Methylomagnum ishizawai: one gene and its partner. The protein of the gene in region 1 interacts with the protein of each later gene in a pairwise test. Links are inferred from orthologs where the notes say so. Each region holds a gene or a part of one and is shown on either strand. Other genes may lie near its edges. The genes, in order: K5658_RS11440 and K5658_RS09400.

Region 1 (3,656 bases):
GGTTTCCGGGGCGGCGGCGGGCGGCGGGGCGCTGGGCTTGGGGGGTTCCGGCACCGGGGCCGCGGGCGTCGCGACCGCTGCCACGGGGGCCGTGGCGGCGGCTTTGGCCTCGGTGTCGATCACCGCCAGCAATTCGCCGCTGACCACCACATCGCCCTTGTGGCGGAGGATTTCCAGCAGGACGCCGTTTTCCGGCACGGGCACTTCCAGCACGACCTTGTCGGTTTCGAGGTCGATGAGGTTGTCGGATTTTAGGACCGGGTCGCCGGGCCGCTTGTGCCAGTCGAGCAGGACGGCGTCGCTGACGGATTCCGGGAGGTTAGGGACGGTGACTTCTATGCGCATGGACGATCCTGACGGATTGTTGAGGGTTCACGGCCCGGAACAGCGCGTCTTCCACGACTTTCTTCTGCTGTTCCAGGTGGCGGTGGAATTGGCCCACGGCGGGCGCGGCGGACATGGGGCGCCCCGCGTAGCCGAGGAGGATGTCTTTTTCCAGGAGGGATAGGAAACGGTGCTTGATCTGGTGCCAAGCACCCTGGTTCTCGGGTTCTTCCTGGCACCAGACCAGCTCCCTGAGGTTGTTGAACGGGGAGAGCTGTTCCAGGAAATAATCGAACGGGAAGGGATAGAGCTGCTCGATGCGGATCAGGGCGACATGTTCCAGATGTTCCTTGCGGCGGGTTTCCAGCAGGTCGTAGAACACCTTGCCGGAACACAGCACCACGCGGGTGATCTTGTCGGGGTCGTGCGGGTCGATCTCGCCGATGACGTTGTGGAAATGGCCCCGCGTCAGGTCTTCCAGCGGCGAGATCGCCAACTTGTGCCGTAACAGGCTTTTCGGGGTCATGACGATCAAGGGCTTGCGGTAGCGCCGCACCAGTTGCCGCCGCAGCAGGTGGAAAATCTGGGCCGGGCTGCTCGGCACGCAGACCTGCACGTTCTGCTCGGCGCACAGTTGCAGGTAGCGTTCCAGCCGGGCCGAGGAATGTTCCGGTCCCTGGCCTTCGTAGCCGTGGGGCAGCAGCATGGTCAGGGCGCACAAGCGGCCCCATTTGGTTTCCCCGGAGGTGATGAACTGGTCGATGACGACCTGGGCGTTATTGGCGAAATCGCCGAACTGGGCTTCCCAGATCACCAGGGTTTCGGGTTCGGAGCTGGCGTAGCCGTACTCGAAGCCCAACACGCCTTCCTCCGACAACAGGGAGTCGTAGATATGGAACTGGCCGCCCGGCCCGTCCAGATGGTGCAGCGGGACGTGGGCCGCGCCATTGTCCTGGTCGTACAGCACGGCGTGGCGGTGGAAGAAGGTGCCGCGCCCCACGTCCTGGCCGCTGATGCGGACGTTGTAGCCCTCCTTGAGCAGGGAGGCGTAGGCCAGGGTTTCGGCGAAGCCCCAGTCCATCGGGATTTCCCCGCCCGCCATCTTGCGGCGGCTGTCCATGACGGCGGCGGTCCTGGAATGCAGCGCGAAACCTTCCGGCACGCGGGCGATCTGTCCGGCCAGCTCGCGGGCGGTGTCGAGGTCCAGGGTCGAATCGTAGTCCACGCTCCATTCCGCGCCCAGATAGCGGTCCCAACTGGTTTTCAGGTAGCTGGCGGCGTCCGGCAGCACCGGGCGCGACACGATCTCGTCGCGCTTGAGCGAACCTTGGTAGTCTTCCTCCATGCCCAGTTCGTCCTCGCGGCTGATGACGCCCGCCTGGATCAAGGCTTCGGCGTAGAGCCGCCGCACCGGCGGATGCTGGCGGATGAAGCGGTACATGGCGGGCTGCGTCACCGCCGGTTCGTCGGCCTCGTTGTGGCCGTGGCGGCGGTAGCAGATCAGGTCAATCACCACGTCGCGCTTGAACCTCATGCGGTAATCGACCGCCAACTGGGTCACGAACAGCACGGCTTCCGGGTCGTCGCCGTTCACATGGAACACGGGCGCCTGGACCATGTTGGCCACGTCGGTGCAATACAGCGTCGAGCGGGCGTCGAACGGGTTGCTGGTGGTGAAGCCGATCTGGTTGTTGATGACGATATGGATGCTGCCGCCGGTGGTGTAGGCGCGGGTTTCGGCCATGTTGAGGGTTTCCATCACCACGCCCTGCCCGGCGAAGGCGGCGTCGCCATGCACCAACACCGCCAGCACCGCGGTTTCGCCGTCGCCGTCGCGGCGGTCCTGGCGGGCGCGCACCGAGCCTTCCACCACCGGGCTGATGATCTCCAGGTGCGAGGGGTTGAAGGCCATGGCGAGGTGCAGCGGACCCTTGGGCGTTTGCAGGTCGGAGGAAAAGCCCATGTGGTATTTGACATCGCCCGCGCTGGCATGGGGCGGGGCGCTGGTGTAGGTGCCCTCGAATTCCTGGAACAGGGAACCGGGTTTCTTGCCCAGGATGTTGATGAGGACGTTGAGGCGTCCGCGGTGGGCCATGCCGATCACGATTTCCTGCGTGCCCTGGTCGCCGGCGCGCTGGATCAATTCGTCCAGCAGCGGGATCAGGCTTTCCGCCCCTTCCAGCGAGAAGCGCTTCTGGCCCACGTATTTGCGGTGCAGGTATTTCTCGATGCCCTCGGCGGCGGTCAGCATCCTCAAGAGCCAGCGCTTGGATTCGGCGTCGGGCAAGGCCCAGGCGGTGGCGGTTTCCAGCCGTTCCCGCACCCATTGCTTGATCTCGCTATCGACGATGTGCATGTATTCGGAGCCGATGGCCCCGCAGTAGGTGCGCTTGAGCCGGGCGATGATCTCGCGCAGCGGCAGCTTCTTGGAGCCGTGCATGATATCGACGTAGAACGGGCGGTCGAGGTCGGCGGCGTCCAGCCCGTAATGGGCCGGGTCCAGGTCCGGCAGGGTGGGGGGCGGGGCGAGCTTGAGCGGATTGTTGTCCGCCGCCTGGTGGCCGCGGGTGCGGTAATGGTAGATGAGCCGGTCCACGGCGGCCTGCTTGCGGAGGGCTTCCTCGATATCGGCGGGCGCCGCCGCAGCGGTCTGGGCGGCGGGATGCAGCCGCACCGGCTCCTGGATGGACTTGAATTTCTCGCGCCAACTGGGATCGACCGATTCGGGGTCGCGCTGGAAACGTTCGTACAGGTCTTCGAGGAAACCGACGTTATCCTCGGCGCAGGCGGAGGACTCTTCGAATAGGTATTTGAGCGTGTTCATATTGCCGTCTTGGAATATCCACTGGGTGTCTTCGATGGATGGCCGGGACCGCGTGGCCCGGTGGGGTGGCCCCATGGCAGGTATGATGTGGTGGCGCCACCTGCGCGGAGGCCCAGGCGCGGATACGGGATGGGGCTGGGGCGGTGCGGGGCACCGGTCGGAAAGGCGTAGGTTGGCGCAACGGATGGGGGACGTGGCTGTTGGGTCATTGGGGTGTGTGGCCGTCCGACGTTTACTTTAGATTGTAGGACTAGAGCCGAAACAAATCGACCCTAACCTTGTCGCGGGGCGATTCATTGCCTACCTTAAGGCGTGGCTTGGACCAGCGGAGTGAACGATATGTTCGATGGCATGGTGGGGCGTTTACCGGTTTTCGACCGGGGTTTGGAGATATTCGGCTATGAACTGAGGTTTTGCGGCCGGGAAGCCCTGCGCGGGGGCGGTGGCGGCGTGGCCGGGCCGGAGACCCTGCGCGAGGCCAGCCATTGCCTGCCCCTGGACGATTTGG
Region 2 (3,310 bases), 460 kb from region 1 along the record:
ATGAAATACTGGTCGATGGCGGTCAGTTCGCCGGCCAGAAGCCGGTTCAGGCGCAGGATGACGTCGGGATGCCCTTGCATGGTGATTCTCCTATAAATGGCCGGCCGGTCCCGCGTCGTCGGGCCAAGCGGCCAGGGCGGGGCGCGGTGAAATGGAATTGCGTATACTAGCGGTTTTTTCGCGCCGGGCCGATTCCATCGTGTCCGCCGTATCCGTATAGCTACGATAAAACGTCCCCCCCAGGCCAGCACCGGGGGCGGGACGGGATTAACCAGGGTGTGATGATGACCGAGATCGAATACGAAGTGCGCGAGCAGGATTTGCTCGCTTTCAACGACCACCAACTCAAGAATTCTCAAGGGCTGCAAAAAGTCCTGCGCCGCCATCAGGGCATCGTGCCGGGCGTCCTGGCGGTGTTGTCCATGTTCCTCTGGTTCTACTACCAGGACACGCTGTCCGCGATCTATGTCGCCGTCACCGCCGTGGCTTGGGGTTTGCTGACGCCGGTGTTCCTCAAATGGCAAATGCGCCAGCGCATCCGCAAGATGTATTCCGACGCGGACATGGCCGCTGTCCTCGGCAAGTACAAACTGCGTTCGGAGCAAGATGCCCTGGTCGAGGTCAGCCGCGTCGGCGAATCGCGGGTGTCCTGGGCCGATATTCTCCGCATCGATGTGATCAAGGGCTATGTCTTCATCTTCGTGACCCTGGATACGGCCCTGATCGTGCCCTACGCGACCGTGAAAACCGGGGATTTGCGGGAGTTCCTCAAGGACGCCGACGCCCGCCTCGAACAGGCCGCCTGATGCGGACGGCGGTGGCACCGGGCGGCGGGGTGTGCTGGGTATGATCAATTTCAAGGCCGTGGCGTTGCGGCGTGGTCAGCGCCTGTTGTTCGAGAACGCCTCGTTCACCATCCACAAGGGCGAGAAGGTTGGTATTACCGGGGCCAACGGCGCGGGCAAGTCCAGCCTGTTCGGCCTGTTGCTGGACACGCTGCATCCCGAAACCGGCGAGTTTTCCATGCCGCCCGGCCTGGAAATCGCCCATGTGGCCCAGGAAACCCCGGCCAGTCCCAGCACGGCGCTGGATTACGTCATGGACGGCGACCGCGAACTGCGCCAGATCGAGGCCGAATTGGGCCGGGCCGAAGCGGTCGGCGACGGCGTGGCCCTGGCCCATGCCCATGGCCGTTTCGAGACGGTCGGCGGCTACGACGCTCCGGCCCGTGCCGCCAAGCTGTTGAACGGCCTCGGGTTCGCGCCGGGCGACGAGCGGCGGGCAGTGTCGGAATTCTCCGGCGGTTGGCGGATGCGCCTGAATGTGGCGCAAGCCCTGATGTGCCGTTCCGACGTGCTGCTGCTGGACGAACCCACCAACCATCTCGACCTCGACGCCGTCATCTGGCTCCAGGATTGGCTGGTGGCCTATCCCGGCACCTTGCTCCTGATTTCGCACGACCGCGATTTCCTCGACGACCTCACCGACCACATCCTCCATATCGAACACCAGGGCTTGACGCTCTACACCGGCAATTACTCGGCCTTCGAGACCCGCCGCGCCGAAATCCTGGCCCAGCAACAATCTTCCTACGAGCGCCAACAGCGCGAAATCGCCCATGTGCGTTCCTTCGTGGACCGCTTCCGCGCCCAGGCCACCAAGGCCCGCCAAGTGCAAAGCCGCCTGAAAGCGCTGTCCCGCATGGAGTTGATCGCCCAGGCCCAGGTCGATTCGCCGTTCGAGTTCGCTTTCCTGACGCCGGAAAAACTGCCGTCCCCCTTGCTCAAACTGGACGATGCCGCCGGGGGGTATGGCGAGAAAACCATTTTCAGCGGTGCCAAGCTCACGGTGAATCCGGGCGACCGCATCGGCCTGCTGGGTCCGAACGGCGCGGGCAAATCCACCCTGGTCAAGCTGCTGGCGGGCGAACTGCCCTTGCTGGCGGGCAAGCGGCTGGCGGCGCAAGACCTCAAAATCGGCTATTTCGCCCAGCACCAACTCGAACAACTGCGGCCCGAGCACAGCGCCCTTTGGCATCTGCAAAAGCTCGATCCCAAGGCCACCGAGAAGGATTTGCGGAATTTCCTGGGCGGTTTCGGCTTCCGGGGCGACCAGGCCTTGGACCCCATCGCGCCGTTCTCGGGCGGCGAGAAATCCCGGCTGGCCCTGGCCTTGTTGATCTACCAGCGGCCCAACCTGCTCCTGCTCGACGAACCCACCAACCATCTCGACCTCAACGCCCGCGATGCCCTGAGCTTGGCGCTACAGGACTACCGGGGCGCTTTGATCGTGGTTTCGCACGACCGCTATTTGCTGCGCACCGTGGCCGATGATTTGTGGCTGGTGGCGGATGGCGGCATGGATGTATTCTCGGGCGATCTGGAAGATTATCGGCTCTGGCTCTCCGCCCGCCGCAACGCCCGCGACAGCGCTAAACCCGCCGCGCCTTCGCGCAAGGACCAGCGCAAATCCGACGCCGACCGGCGCAAGGCGCTCCGGCCTTTGCGCCTGGCCCTGGAAAAGGCCGAGGCGGCGATGGAACAACTCGCCGCGCGGAAACAAGCCCTGGAAACCCGCTTGGCCGATCCCGAGCTGTATCTGGCCGAGGCCAAGGCCCGTTTGCAAGCCGTGCTGCTGGAAAAGGCGGGCGTCGAGAAATCCCTGGAGGAAGCCGAGGTCGCTTGGCTGGAAGCCGGCGAAGCCTTGGAAGCCGCCGAGGCCGAGGAATCTTGATATGGCCGTGCGGAGGACGCCCCGGTGCCGTTGATTAGGTTGTTCCTGGATGTCGCCTTGTTTAACAAAGGCCCGCGCGATGTACCGGCCTCGGCCTTCCTGCTGGGTTTGGTCGCGACCGCCAACCTGGCGGTGGCGCTGGCCTTGGCCCTGCTGGATGTCGATTGGTGGGAGGGCATCGCGCAATCCTTGGTGGGGATCGGGCTGCTGGCCGGCTTCCTGTGGATCGTCCTGGCCCTGGCCCATCAAACCCCCCGGTATTTGCAGACTTTCACCGCCGCCCTGGGATGCGATACCTTGGTCAGCGCCCTGGCCTTGCCCTTGTTGGTGTGGTCGCGCTGCTCCGGGGAGGGCAGGGAGGTGGTGTTGACGGTGGTGACTTTGCTTTTGCTGTGGCAGATCGCGATCATCGGCCATGTGTTGCGCCAAGCCTTGTCGTCGTCCTATGCGCTGGGGCTGGGGCTGGCTTTGGCCTATATGGCGGGCAGCGTCGAGTTGATGGACCTCTTGTTTTCCAATCCAGGTTGAGCGAGGACGGGCATGAATTACCGACATATCCTGTTAGGGGCCGATTTTT

What was found.
Region 2: the proteins of K5658_RS11440 (region 1) and K5658_RS09400 interact in binary tests that used the Escherichia coli proteins (3 or more experiments, as listed by UniProt). The link is inferred for Methylomagnum ishizawai from one-to-one orthologs.

Annotation. Positions count from the first base shown.
Region 1 is NZ_AP019783.1:2,515,793-2,519,448, forward strand. What follows is about bases 120-3,460. They hold K5658_RS11440 (2-oxoglutarate dehydrogenase E1 component), read right to left. Parts: upstream 3,149-3,460; coding sequence 320-3,148; downstream 120-319. Other genes in these bases: odhB (2-oxoglutarate dehydrogenase complex dihydrolipoyllysine-residue succinyltransferase), read right to left, coding at 120-345. In the rest of the region: more of odhB, read right to left, coding at 1-119; K5658_RS11445 (EAL and HDOD domain-containing protein), read left to right, coding at 3,488-3,656. UniProt on the Escherichia coli protein: E1 component of the 2-oxoglutarate dehydrogenase (OGDH) complex which catalyzes the decarboxylation of 2-oxoglutarate, the first step in the conversion of 2-oxoglutarate to succinyl-CoA and CO(2).
Region 2 is NZ_AP019783.1:2,058,357-2,061,666, forward strand. The notes cover bases 295-3,289. They hold K5658_RS09400 (ATP-binding cassette domain-containing protein), read left to right. Parts: upstream 295-846; coding sequence 847-2,733; downstream 2,734-3,289. Other genes in these bases: K5658_RS09395 (YcxB family protein), read left to right, coding at 295-806; K5658_RS09405 (hypothetical protein), read left to right, coding at 2,791-3,261; K5658_RS09410 (universal stress protein), read left to right, coding at 3,274-3,289. Outside these bases: bfr (bacterioferritin), read right to left, coding at 1-80; more of K5658_RS09395, read left to right, coding at 282-294; more of K5658_RS09410, read left to right, coding at 3,290-3,310. UniProt on the Escherichia coli protein: Genetic data indicate it may be involved in ribosome assembly or function.